One region of the Streptomyces sp. NPDC018947 genome, then DNA from elsewhere that is predicted to be linked to it. Evidence: riboswitches for the same ligand, from Rfam matches in the RefSeq annotation. Region 1 holds a riboswitch; each other region holds the start of a gene.
What was found. A riboswitch is a leader RNA that binds a small molecule or an ion and turns the genes downstream of it on or off. The one in region 1 is predicted to bind cyclic di-AMP.

Region 1 (4,203 bases):
GACGACGAGTCGATGGAGAACCAGCGCGACGTCGTCAAGAACGAGCGCCGCCAGCGCTACGACAACGTGCCCTACGGCACCGCGTTCGAGAAGCTGACCGCCCTCGCCTTCCCCCAGGGCCACCCCTACCACCACACGCCGATCGGTTCGATGGCCGACCTGGACGCGGCGACGCTGGAGGACGCGCGCGCGTTCTTCCGCACCTACTACGCGCCGAACAACGCGGTGCTGTCGGTGGTCGGCGACATCGACCCCGAGCGGACGCTCGCCTGGATCGAGAAGTACTTCGGCTCCATCCCCGGGCACGACGGCAAGCCCGCGCCCCGGGACGGCTCCCTGCCCGACGTGATCGGCCGGGAGCTGCGCGAGGTCGTCGAGGAGGACGTCCCGGCGCGCGCCCTGATGGCGGCCTACCGGCTGCCGGAGGACGGCACGCGCGCGTGCGACGCGGCCGACCTCGCGGTGACCGTGCTGGGCGGCGGCGAGTCGTCCCGCCTCTACAACCGGCTGGTGCGCCGCGACCGCACGGCCGTCGCGGCCGGATTCGGCCTGCTGCGGCTCGCCGGGGCGCCCTCCCTGGGCTGGCTGGACGTGAAGACGTCCGGCGACGTGGAGGTGCCGGTCATCGAGGCCGCCATCGACGAGGAGCTGGCCCGGTTCGCCGAGGAGGGCCCCACCGCCGAGGAGATGGAACGCGCCCAGGCCCAGCTCGAGCGCGAGTGGCTGGACCGGCTCGGCACGGTCGCCGGCCGCGCCGACGAACTGTGCCGGTACGCCGTCCTGTTCGGTGACCCGCAGCTCGCCCTCACCGCCGTGCAGCGGGTCCTGGACGTCACCGCCGAGGAGGTCCGCGAGATCGCCGCGGCCCGCCTGCGTCCCGAGAACCGCGGGGTGCTCGTCTACGAGCCGACCGCCTCCGCCGACGAGAACGACGCCACCGACGAGAACGAGGAGGCGGCCAAGTGACCGAGCTCGCCACGATGGAATTCCACCCGCAGCCGCAGGCCGGCGAGCCCAAGCCCTGGGCGTTCCCGGCGCCCGAGCGCGGCAGCCTCGACAACGGCCTGACCGTGCTGCGGTGCCACCGCCCCGGCCAGCAGGTCGTCGCCGTCGAGGTGTCGCTGGACGCCCCGCTGGACGCCGAGCCCGCCGGCCTCGACGGTGTCGCCACGATCATGGCGCGCGCCTTCTCCGAGGGCACCGACAAGCACTCCGCCGAGGAGTTCGCCGCCGAGCTGGAGCGCTGCGGTGCCACCCTCGACGCGCACGCCGACCACCCCGGTGTGCGGCTGAGCCTGGAGGTGCCGGTCTCCCGCCTCGCCAAGGCGCTCGGCCTGATCGCCGACGCGCTGCGGGCGCCCGCGTTCGACGACAGCGAGGTCGAACGGCTGGTGCGCAACCGGCTCGACGAGATCCCGCACGAGCTGGCCAACCCCTCGCGCCGCGCCGCCAAGGAGCTCTCCAAGGAGCTGTTCCCGGCCGACTCGCGCATGTCGCGCCCGCGCCAGGGCACCGAGGAGACGGTGGCGGCGATCGACGCGGCCGCCGTCCGGGCCTTCTACGAGAAGCACGTCCGCCCGGCCACGGCCACCGCCGTGGTCGTCGGCGACCTCACCGGCGTCGACCTCGACGCGCTGCTCGGCGAGACCCTCGGCGCCTGGACCGGTGCCCCCGCCGAGCCGCGCCCCGTGCCGCCGGTGAACGCCGACGACACCGGACGGGTCGTCATCGTGGACCGCCCCGGCGCCGTCCAGACGCAGCTCCTGATCGGCCGCACCGGAGCCGACCGCCACGACCGCGTGTGGCCCGCGCAGGTCCTCGGCACGTACTGCCTGGGCGGCACCCTCACCTCGCGCCTGGACCGCGTCCTGCGCGAGGAGAAGGGCTACACCTACGGCGTGCGGGCGTTCGGGCAGGTGCTGCGGTCCGCGCCCGACGGCACGGGTGCCTCGATGCTCGCCATCAGCGGCTCCGTCGACACGCCCAACACCGGCCCGGCGCTCCAGGACCTGTGGACGGTGCTGCGCACCCTCGCCGAGGGCGGGCTCACCGACGCCGAGCGCGACGTCGCCGTGCAGAACCTGGTGGGCGTCGCGCCGCTCAAGTACGAGACCGCGGCGGCCGTCGCCGGCACGCTGGCCGACCAGGTCGAGCAGTACCTGCCCGACGACTACCAGGCGACGCTGTACCGCCAACTCGCCGCCACGGGCACCGTGGAGGCCACGGCGGCGGTCGTGAACGCCTTCCCGGTGGACCGGCTGGTGACGATCCTCGTCGGCGACGCGGCGCAGATCAGGGAGCCCGTCGAGGCCCTCGGCATCGGCGAAGTCACCGTCGTCGCCGCCGAGTAGCGGCGCACGCGTGCGGCGGCCCTGGTGACCCGAGCGTCACCAGGGCCGTTTTTTGTCCCAATTGAGGGAGAGGCTGCCTGTCCGTCCTGTGGCGTGCGCTACAAAAACCCTGTTGCGTTTGAGGATCGAAGTCGGCCGCGTCTAGCGTCGTCCCGGCTGTCCGTCAGGCAGTGCGCCGCACCCGCGGCACCGGACAGTCATCGCCGAGTCCCCGTACGGCGCGAGCCAGGGGAGCCGGGGACCCATCACGTCCCTGGGGTGAATCGGACGCCCGCGCGTGCAGCGAGGGGGTCCGTAGGAGACCTTCCTGCTCCGAACCCGTCAGCTAACCCGGTAGGCGAGAGGGAAGGAAAGGACCAGCCTCTACATGGCGTTCACGCGCGCCTCCGGGAAGCACCGCCGTCCCAGCCGCATGCAGCGCACCACCGCCCACGCGGCGGGCGTCGCGGCCCTCGCCACCACCGGCGTCGTCGGCACTCTCGCGGCCCCGGCCCTCGCCGCCGAGGCCGAGGCCGAGCAGACCGGTCTCACCCCCGTCGTCACCATCGGCGACTCCGTGGCCGCCGAGATCGACGCCCAGGCCACCGCCCAGCAGGAGGCCGCGCAGCACGCCGCCGCCCGCGAGGCGGCGATGGAAGCCGCGCGTGAGCGGGCCGCCGAGGCCGCCAAGGAGGCCCGCGAGGCCAAGGAGCGCGCCGCGCGCGAGGAGGAGCGCAAGCGCCTCAACACCTACGTCTCGCCGATCACCGGCTCCTACGTCTCCACGTCCTACCAGGCCGGCAGCTCGCTGTGGTCCTCCGGCAGCCACACCGGCGTCGACTTCCACGCCGCCACCGGCACCACGGTGCACGCGGTCGGCGTCGGCACCGTCGTCGAGGCCGGCTGGGGCGGCGCGTACGGCAACCAGGTCGTCATCAGGATGCACGACGGCACGTACACGCAGTACGGCCACCTGTCGTCGATCGGCGTCTCGGTCGGCCAGTCGGTCGTCGCCGGCCAGCAGATCGGCATCTCCGGCGACACCGGCAACGTCACCGGCGCCCACCTGCACTTCGAGGCCCGTACGAGCCCGGAGTACGGCTCGGACATGGACCCCGTCGCCTACCTCCGCTCCCACGGCGTGAACATCTGACGACGGACGGTACGGATGTCCGAGGCCCCGGCTCACCGAGCCGGGGCCTCGCGGTTCTCGGCCCCGGGGGCGACCGCACGGCGCCCGCCCGCGGAAGGACGCACGAAAGGCCCGCCCGGTGGTCCGGGCGGGCCTTTCGGCGCGTGATCGCTTCAGACGGTCTCGGGAAGCTCCTCGAGCCCCTCGGCGACCAGCCTGGCCAGACGGTCCAGGGCCGCGTCCGCGCCCTCGGCGTCGGAGGCGAGGACGATCTCCTCGCCGCCCTGGGCGCCGAGGCCGAGGACGGCCAGCATCGAGGCCGCGTTGACGGGGTCGCCGTCGGCCTTGGCGATCGTCACCGGGACGCCGGTGGCCGTGGCGGCCCGGACGAAGATGGAGGCGGGGCGGGCGTGGAGACCCTCGGCCCAGCCGACGTTGACGCGGCGCTCAGCCATGTGTTGCTGCCCTTCAGGTGTACCGGGTTGTCTAGACCAGTTTCCCACATCATGACCCATGGCCGGACGGCCGTGCGACGCGCGGGCCGGCTGTCCGGCCGCGGCCCCCGCCCGGCCCTCCGTTTCTCCACAGACTGCCCCGCGCCGTTGTCGTACGCGAGCCGTACTCTGGGGCCCATGCAGACCTCGTCGGACCGGCACGAGTACCCCGCCCACTGGGAGGCCGACGTGGTGCTGCGCGACGGCGGCACCGCACGCGTGCGCCCCATCACCGTGGACGACGCCG
Region 2 (4,203 bases), on a different contig from region 1:
TCACCCGTGAGCCGCCATTCTCACCCGAATCGGTGAGGAGTGGTGGTTTTCCGTGACTCCATCTGACCAAACCGGCCGCGACCAGGCGTCAGACCCCGGACTCAACTCCGCGTACTCCTGCGGGATGAGACGGAGGGGCGGCGACTCCCCCGGCCCGTAGGGGGTGGGGACCCGTCCGGGGGTGGCGGCGGACGGAAAGGGGGGTGCGGGCGACCGGGGCGGGCGGGCCGCCCGAGGCGTCAGCCGGCCCGGTGGACCACGGCGTCGCACAGCTCCACGAGCGCGGACTTCGCGTCGCACTCCCGCAGCGGGGCCAGCGCGGCCCGGGCCTCGTTCGCGTACCGGACGGTGTCGCGCCGCGCCTGTTCGAGCGCGGGGTGGGCGCGCAGCAGGCGCAGCGCCTCGGCGTGCCGGGCGTCGTCGCTCAGGTCGGAGTCCAGCAGCTCGCACAGCGCGATGTCCTCGGCGAGCCCCAGCCGGGCCGCCCGCTCGCGCAGCCGCAGCACGGGAAGGGTCGGGATGCCCTCGCGCAGGTCGGTGCCGGGCGTCTTGCCGGACTCGTGGGAGTCGGAGGCGATGTCCAGGACGTCGTCCGCGAGCTGGAAGGCGACGCCGAGGCGCTCGCCGTACTGGGTCAGCACGTCGACGACGGTCTCGTCGGCGCCGGACATCATCGCGCCGAAGCGGCAGGAGACGGCGACCAGGGAGCCCGTCTTGCCGCCGAGCACGTCCAGGTAGTGGTCGACCGGATCCCGCCCGTCCTGCGGCCCCGCCGTCTCCAGGATCTGGCCGGTGACCAGCCGCTCGAACGCGAGGGCCTGCACGCGGACCGCCTCGGGCCCGAGGTCGGCGAGGATCTGGGAGGCGCGGGCGAACAGGAAGTCGCCGGTGAGGACCGCGACCGAGTTGCCCCAGCGGGTGTTCGCGCTGGGGACGCCGCGGCGCACGGTGGCCTCGTCCATGACGTCGTCGTGGTAGAGCGTGGCGAGGTGGGTCAGCTCCACGACGACGGCCGAGGGCACGATGCCGGGGGCGTAGGGGTCACCGAACCGGGACGCCAGCATCACCAGCAGCGGCCGGAATCGCTTGCCTCCGGCCCGCACCAGGTGCTGGGCGGCCTCCGTGATGAACGGCACCTCGCTTTTAGTTGCCTCAAGCAACCCTTCCTCGACGGCCGCCAATCCGGTCTGGACATCGGCTTCCAGAGCCTGGTCCCGCACGCTCAGCCCGAACGGCCCGACGACGGTCACGAGGGGTCTCCTGTCTGCTGGTGTCTACTGGCGATTACCTGGCTTGTCGATAGGTCGCTGCCACCACTCAAGTCAGCGTATCCGGTCACGTTTCGATCACCGCTAGCGCCCACCGTTACAGGCCGGTCGGTATCGGATCATGCACGGTATGTTTTTGATCAGGTGATATGAGCAGATATCGACCGACATCGTCAGGGACGCATTCAGGACACGGCGCGCCGGGAGCCGCCACCGAAGATCCCACCACCCCTCCCGACGGAGCGCACCCCGGGAGCGCCACCCGTCCGGCACCCGCGCCCCGCCCTCTCGCCCGCACGGTCCACACCCCTTCCCCTCCCCTGCGCACTGGTGCCCGCGAAGCGCGACGGAACACCGGCGCGAGCCGCCCGCGGAGCCGCCGGCGCCGGGCGCCCCACCGGGGACGGACCACCCGCGGGAAGGGCGGCCCGGCCGAGCGGCTCGAGCGCGCCGGAACCGCCCGGACGACCCCCGGCGCCGAAGCCGTCCTCACCGAGGGCCGGTTGGCCACCAGTTGGCCCGAATGCCCGATTTGCCGAGCTTGTTGAGGCCAGTGAGTTGCCTCACGCCACAGCAGTCACACGCGGCCACCACCGAAGTGCCGCCGGCCCTTTGCTCCGTAGGCCAGTTGGCCCTTGCGGCCGCAAAGGATCAAGCACCCCAAATCCCCCAGACCAAGGTCAACTCGCCCGTCGGGTGATTCCTGCACTTGTTCCGGACATGTGCTCTCGCATACGTTCCCGGCCTGTCGGGCGGACGCCGAATCCTGCCACCGCCACGACACACCGACATTTCAGTCATCCACTCGACACACTCGCGGGCAGGAGCGGGGGACCCAGGTAAGTCGCCGCACCGGTCACCACCGGAGCGGCTCGGGGTGAAGCCGTGCCCTTCGGGGCGCGGCCGGGCACCTCCCCGCCCGAACCCGACAGCTCACCTCGCAGGCGTAGGAGAGGGACACACACATGCCTGCCAACGGTCAGAACCGTCACACCCGGACCGCTCGCCTCGCCCGCAAGCTGGCCCTCGCCGGCACCGGCGCGGCCGTGCTCGCCATGCCGCTCGTCGGCGCCGCCACCGCGTCCGCCGCCACCCCGGCCGCCGCGACCACCGCCACCACGGCGGCGACGACGTACCCGGACAACCTCGACGGCTGGATCCGCGAGTCGCTCGACGTCATGGCGCAGCACGGGATCCCCGGGACGTACGACGGCATCCACCGCAACATCATGCGCGAGTCGTCCGGCAACCCGCTCGCCATCAACAACTGGGACATCAACGCCATCAACGGCACCCCGTCCAAGGGCCTGCTCCAGGTGATCGACCCGACCTTCCGGGCCTACCACGTGGCCGGCACCTCCTGGGACCCGTACGACCCGGTCGCCAACATCACCGCCGCCTGCAACTACGCGGCCGACCGCTACGGCTCCATCGACAACGTCTTCGGCGCGTACTGAGCCGTACCACCAGGAAGTGAGCCGTGACCGGCCCCCACCGGGCGGGTCCTAACCGGCTCCGAAGACGCGTTCGAGGACGACGGCCACGCCGTCGTCCTCGTTCGTGAGGGTGACCTCGTCCGCCACCGCCTTGAGTTCGGGGTGGGCGTCCGCCATGGCGACCCCGTGCGCCGCCCAGTGGAACATCGGGATGTCGTTGGGCATGTCGCCGAAGGCGATCGTCCGCCGCCGGGTCAGGCCCAGGTGCTCGGCGGCGAGCGCCAGCCCCGTCGCCTTGGTGACGCCGCACGGCTGGAGCTCCACCGTGCCCGGCCCCGACATCGTGACCGTGGCGAGGGAACCGACCACCGCGCGCGCCGTCGCCGCCAGCTCGTCGTCGGACAGGCCGGGGTGACGCAGCAGCACCTTGCTGACCGGCTCGGCCCACAGCTCGTCGCGCCGCTCGACGCGGACGGCGGGCAGGGTCGGATGGGGCATCAGATAGCCCGGCTCGATGAGCGTCAGCCCGTCGACGCCGTCCTGGTCGACCGCGGCGTACACCTGGCCCACCTCGGCCTCGATCTTGCCGAGCGCCGTCTCGGCCAGTTCCCGGTCCAGGGTGACCGACCACAGCATCCGGTCCGCGCCGGCGTCGTAGACCTGCGCGCCCTGGCCGCACACCGCGAGCCCGGTGCAGCCGAGGTCCTCCAGCAGCGTCCGCACCCTCGGTGCCGGCCGCCCCGTCACCACCAGGTGCCGCGCCCCGGCCCGGGTCACCCGCGCGAGCGCGGCCAGCGACCGGTCGGAGACGGTGTCGTCGCCTCGCAGCAGCGTTCCGTCGAGGTCGGTGGCGACGAGTGAATATGCGGTGCGGTCCATGATCAGAGAATACGGACACCGCACCTGTCGGACTCCCCCACGACCGGTTGCGCACGAGGACGTTCGCAGGTGTCCGAATCCTGACGCAACACCGTCTAAAGGCGGTTAAAGGCCTGTGCACCAGTTGGCAACAACATGGTCTGCCTTCTACCCCGCGGACTGACCCCGGGGGTACCTTCCTGTTGACCAGGGGGACTTGATCGGGGGGTCGGGTTGAGCGCCGGACGTGTACGCGTGCTGAGGCCGGAGGAACTGGGCGAGGGGGAACGGGAACACTGGCGCGCCCTGCGGGCCGGGTCGGCGTCGCCGCGCAACCCGTTCATGGAACCGGAGTTCACCCTCGCCGTGGGCCGGGTACGGCCGCGGGCGCGGGTGGCCGTCCTGTACGACGCCGGTGAGGCGGCCGGTTTCCTCCCGTACGAGCGCGGGCCCCTGGGGGCGGGCCGCGCGATCGGGCTCGGCGTCTCGGACTGCCAGGGAGCGGTGCTGCGGCCGGGGCTGGTGCCGGACACCCGCCGGCTGCTGCGGGCCTGCTCCCTGTCGAGCCTCGCCTTCGACAACCTGGAGGCCGAGCAGGGCCTGTTCCTGCCCTGGGCCGCCGAGGAGCACACCGCCTACGT
Region 3 (4,203 bases), on a different contig from region 1:
TGGGACTCCAGGCTGATGAAGTCCCGGTACGTCGGGGGCAGTACGCCGCGATAGGCCTGCCACCAGTGGTGCCGGCCGCCCGTGCCGTCGGATCCCGCCAGCACCGCCAGCAACTCCCGCAACTGCGGATCGTCCACGCCGTAGGCGTCCAGCAGCAGGCGCACATCGGCCGGTTTCGCCCCGCTCGTCCCGGTCTCGATCCGGCTGACCTTCGACTGGTGCCAGCCCACCAGCCGGGCCGCCTCGCCGCTGGTGATCCCCGCCGCCGTGCGCAGGGCGCGCAGCTCCGCACCCAGTTTCCGGCGGCGCACCACGGGACCGTGCTGCATGGGCCACTCCTTTACTCCTTATGAGCCGCCCAAAAACGGTCTGCCGTCGCAGAGTTCACCGCTTCGAGCGACAGATATATGCATATCCCGGTGGATCGCCGCCCTTCAGCGGGTCGTGATGGCAGTCTGGCGGTGAAGCACCAGTCCGGGACCGTACTCGAACCATCCGCTCCGTGTCGGCCTGCGGTCCCGTGGGAAAGGGACGACGTCGCCATGGCAGACCACCTGGAAGCATCCGTCACTCTGCCGAGCGATCCCGCCTCGGTGGCCGCCGCCCGCACCTACGCCATGGCCACGCTGGCGGAGTGGGGCCTGCCCGCGGACGCGGAGATGGCCGAGACCGTCCGGCTCATCGTCTCGGAGCTGGCCACCAACGCGGTCCAGCACACCTTCGGCCAGTCACCCACCTTCACGGTGGACCTCGTCCTCGAACGGGACGAGCGGCTGCGCGTCGGCGTCACCGACAGCCACCCGCGCTTCCCCAAGCGCCTGCCCGCCGCGGTGCAGCAGGACAACGGCCGGGGCATGGTGATCATCCGCTGGCTGACGGCGGAGTTCGGCGGCAGGCTGCGGGTGCGGCCCACTCGCGAGGGCGGCAAGACCGTCTCCATCGAACTGCCCTGGACGGCGCCGGACGGTCCGGTGACGGCGGAGCCCGCTGTCACAGCCGTGGGCCGGCCCCGGAGCGAGCCCGCTGGGGGAAAGAACCCTCAGCGGTGAGGCGCCGGCGGCATCCGGCGCGCGGCGGCCGGTGCGCGCCGGGAGGCGGCCGGCGTACGGCGTGCCGGGACCGGCGCACGGCGGGGCGCGCCGCGCCGGGCCGAGGCGGCGGAGTCCGACGCGTCCGGGCGCCGTTCCCCGGCGCGGCCTCGGCCGCTCAGATGGGTCCGCCGGACCAGATGGGGGAGCAGCCCCCACAGGCCCAGGCAGACCGCCAGGGTCGCCCCGCCCGCGGCGAGTCCGCCGGCCCGGCCGGTGGTCACGTCGACGACGAGCATCACCGCACCGGTGAACGCGAGCACCAGCACGCCGAGGCCCACCGTGGCGAGCCGCGACGACACCCGCACGATGCGCGGCTTGGCGCCCCGCTGGAAGAGCGAGCGGTGCAGCGCGGCCGGGGCCGTGAACAGCGCCGCGGCGAGCACCGCGAGCAGCAGCGTGGTCACGTAGACGGCGCGCTGGACCGTGTCCAGCTCGGGGAAGCGCGAGGTGAACGCCAGGGACAGCAGGAAGGCGAAGAGGATCTGCACCCCGGTCTGGGTGACGCGCAGCTCCTGGAGCAGCTCGACGAAGTTGCGGTCGGCGCGCTCCAGCGGGGTCTCGTTGCGTGCGGTGCAGCGACGGTGCTCGGCCATGCCCTCACGGGTAACCGCCGAGCGCCGCGCCACTCCTGTGCGCACGCATCCGCCTCACGCCCTGCTGCCGGACGCCCGGGGAGGTGACGGCGCGTCAGGGTGCCGCCGACTCCCCGGGAGGGTCACTTCACCCGGCCGTACCAGACGCTCTTGGTCCAGATCTTCTGGAGCCGTACCACGTCCCCGGTCTTCGGGGCGTGCCAGATCTTGCCCTTTCCGGCGTAGATGCCCACGTGGTACACGCTGCTGCCCGAGTGGAAGAACACGAGGTCTCCGGCCTTGCGGCTCTTGGCGGAGATGTGCCGGGTCTTGTTGTACTGCTGCGCGGCGGTGCGCGGCAGTTTCTTGCCGGCCTTCTTGAACGAGTAGAGGGTCAGCCCGGAGCAGTCGAACCGGTTCGGCCCGGTGGCGCCCCAGGCGTAGGGGGAGCCCTTCTTGGAGGCCGCGATCTTGAGGGCCTTCGTCGCATGGGTGGCCGCGGCGGCCTCGCCGGCGGCACCGGGAACCACGAGCGAGCCACCCACCGCGGCGATGGTGAGGGCCGAGGCGGTACCGGCACGGGCCATGAGCGACGGGACACGATTGAGCGCAGTCATGCGCAACCCTTCGTCAGCCGCCTGTGAAGGATGACCTGTCGGATTCGGGCTGGCGAAGTTGCCCGGCCGCGTGTGCGGCTTCACCCCAAGGGCTGCTCGGCCCGGCCGTGGCGTGACCGTTCCGGCGACCCGTCGTGCTCGGGTCCTCCACTCCTGCCGATCCACTCCTGTCGACCGGTCGTCCGGGCGGCGGCAGGACTCGGCGTCCGCCCGGACCGCCCCGCCGCTGCGGCGGGGGCTTGTCGTCAGTAACGGATCTTGGCTCATGGAAGTCGGAAAATCCCAACGGAACGGGGCACTTGTGTTGTTACTCACCGCTCGGCCGTTCGGGTGGACACCTGCCCGGCCGGCTCTCCGCCCCGCGCGGCGCCGACGCCCGGACCAGCGGCGGAATGAGTAATTCCGCCAGCCGAGGCGCGGAGTGCGCAAGCTCGGCGAGCGGGAAATTCGAGGTGTTCCTACGCCGAAAGGGGGTAGGCCGAATGGCCCGTTTCCGGCCTTGGGTCGAGAACGTCCGGGGAACGGGAAGAAGGTGTGCGGCAGCGCGCGAAGACGTCGGAACGCGTCGCGGGCATGCGAACGGTCTGCCGCCGGTCCCCCGCAAGGGCGGCCCCGGCCTCTCCACCGCCGACCTGTTCATCGTCGACAAGACCGACCTCGCCCCGCGTCGGCTCCGGCCTCGCCCGGATGGCCGCCGACGCCGAGGCGCAGCGCGGCGAACCACCCGTCGCCCCGCAGTCGAGGGCGGTTGATCTCCGCTGAACCGCGGCGACCTCCGGGTGGCCACCTTCGCCGAACTCGCGCCCACGGCCGGGCTCGTGCTGCGCGAGGAGCAGGTGCTCGGCCGGGCCGGGGAGGAACCGGGGCGGCTCACCAGCCGTCTCTCCGTACGGATCCACGGCTGGCTGGTCCTCGACCGGAACCGGCCTGCGGGCCCGCCGTCCCCGGGCGGCTGACGGCCCCGCCGGACCGGCCGGCCGGTCCGCCGTCGGCCAAGTCGCCGTCGAACGACCGCGGTTCGCGACCGGTCCGCCGGCCGCCCGCCCGACCGGTCGGGGAGCGGCCGCCATGCCGCTCGCGGGGCCGGCTGCGCTGGACACGGCCGTGGCCCCGGACGCGCGGCGGCTGCGACGGCTGCCGGACGGGGCGCTGGCCTCGATGGACCGAGCCCGCCGACGGGCGGACACGAGTCTCCGTTTATCGGATTGGCAAAGAAGTGGCGCCTCCCCTGTTCCCGGGGAACGCACAGCCGCGAGGATCCCCGTACTCGTCGCACATCCTGTAGGGGGAGGGCCACTTGAGGAAGACAAGGCTGCACCGGAGAGCCGCCGCGTTCGGCACGGCCGGAGCACTCGTCACCGCCACGCTGATCGCCGGCACCGTCACGGCACCCGCGGCCGGCGCCAGTCCGGCCGTCGGCCGGGCCCACGGGCAGGGGCAGGGCCAGGACCGCGAGGCCCGCGGTGCCGCCATCGCCGCCGACCGTGCGGCGAAGGCCGGCGTCGACTGGCAGGACTGCCCCGCCGACTGGAACCTGCCCAAGCCCATCCAGTGCGGCTACGTCACCGTGCCGCTCGACTACGCCAAGCCGTACGGCAAGCAGATCAGGCTCGCCGTCGACCGCATCGGCAACACCGGCTCGAAGTCCGAGCGCCAGGGCGCCCTCATCTACAACCCGGGCGGCCCCGGCGGCTCCGGCCTGCGCTTCCCGGCCCGCGTCACCAACAAGAACGCGGTGTGGGCCAACACGGCCAAGGCCTATGACTTCGTGGGCTTCGACCCGCGCGGCGTCGGCAGGTCCGCGCCCATCTCCTGCGTCGACCCGCAGGAGTTCGTCAAGGCGCCCAAGATGGACCCGGTGCCCCGCTCCGAGGCCGACAAGCTCGCCCAGCGCAAGCTGGCCCGCGAGTACGCCGAGGGCTG

Region 2: it holds a riboswitch for cyclic di-AMP, as region 1 does, so the genes downstream of both, ACH499_RS21410 (transglycosylase SLT domain-containing protein) here and ACH499_RS12395 (M23 family metallopeptidase) in region 1, are expected to answer to the same signal.
Region 3: it holds a riboswitch for cyclic di-AMP, as region 1 does, so the genes downstream of both, ACH499_RS17560 (C40 family peptidase) here and ACH499_RS12395 (M23 family metallopeptidase) in region 1, are expected to answer to the same signal.

The regions. Positions count from the first base shown of each region.
Region 1 covers NZ_JBIRZD010000005.1:108,915-113,117, forward strand. Annotated here, with positions in the region: gene ACH499_RS12385 (M16 family metallopeptidase) at 1-966, shown strand, start outside; gene ACH499_RS12390 (M16 family metallopeptidase) at 963-2,351, shown strand; cyclic di-AMP (ydaO/yuaA leader) riboswitch at 2,543-2,706, shown strand; gene ACH499_RS12395 (M23 family metallopeptidase) at 2,719-3,483, shown strand; gene ACH499_RS12400 (HPr family phosphocarrier protein) at 3,636-3,917, opposite strand; gene ACH499_RS12405 (GNAT family N-acetyltransferase) at 4,095-4,203, shown strand, end outside.
Region 2 covers NZ_JBIRZD010000011.1:81,822-86,024, reverse strand. Annotated here, with positions in the region: gene ACH499_RS21415 (polyprenyl synthetase family protein) at 240-1,250, opposite strand; cyclic di-AMP (ydaO/yuaA leader) riboswitch at 2,057-2,230, shown strand; gene ACH499_RS21410 (transglycosylase SLT domain-containing protein) at 2,234-2,725, shown strand; gene ACH499_RS21405 (HAD family hydrolase) at 2,774-3,583, opposite strand; gene ACH499_RS21400 (GNAT family N-acetyltransferase) at 3,797-4,203, shown strand, end outside.
Region 3 covers NZ_JBIRZD010000008.1:216,684-220,886, reverse strand. Annotated here, with positions in the region: gene ACH499_RS17575 (helix-turn-helix transcriptional regulator) at 1-329, opposite strand, end outside; gene ACH499_RS17570 (ATP-binding protein) at 543-1,049, shown strand; gene ACH499_RS17565 (DUF6328 family protein) at 1,040-1,684, opposite strand; gene ACH499_RS17560 (C40 family peptidase) at 1,807-2,280, opposite strand; cyclic di-AMP (ydaO/yuaA leader) riboswitch at 2,284-2,495, opposite strand; partial or broken gene ACH499_RS17555 (urease accessory protein UreG) at 2,874-3,021, shown strand; partial or broken gene ACH499_RS17550 (urease accessory protein UreD) at 3,051-3,444, shown strand; gene ACH499_RS17545 (alpha/beta hydrolase) at 3,578-4,203, shown strand, end outside.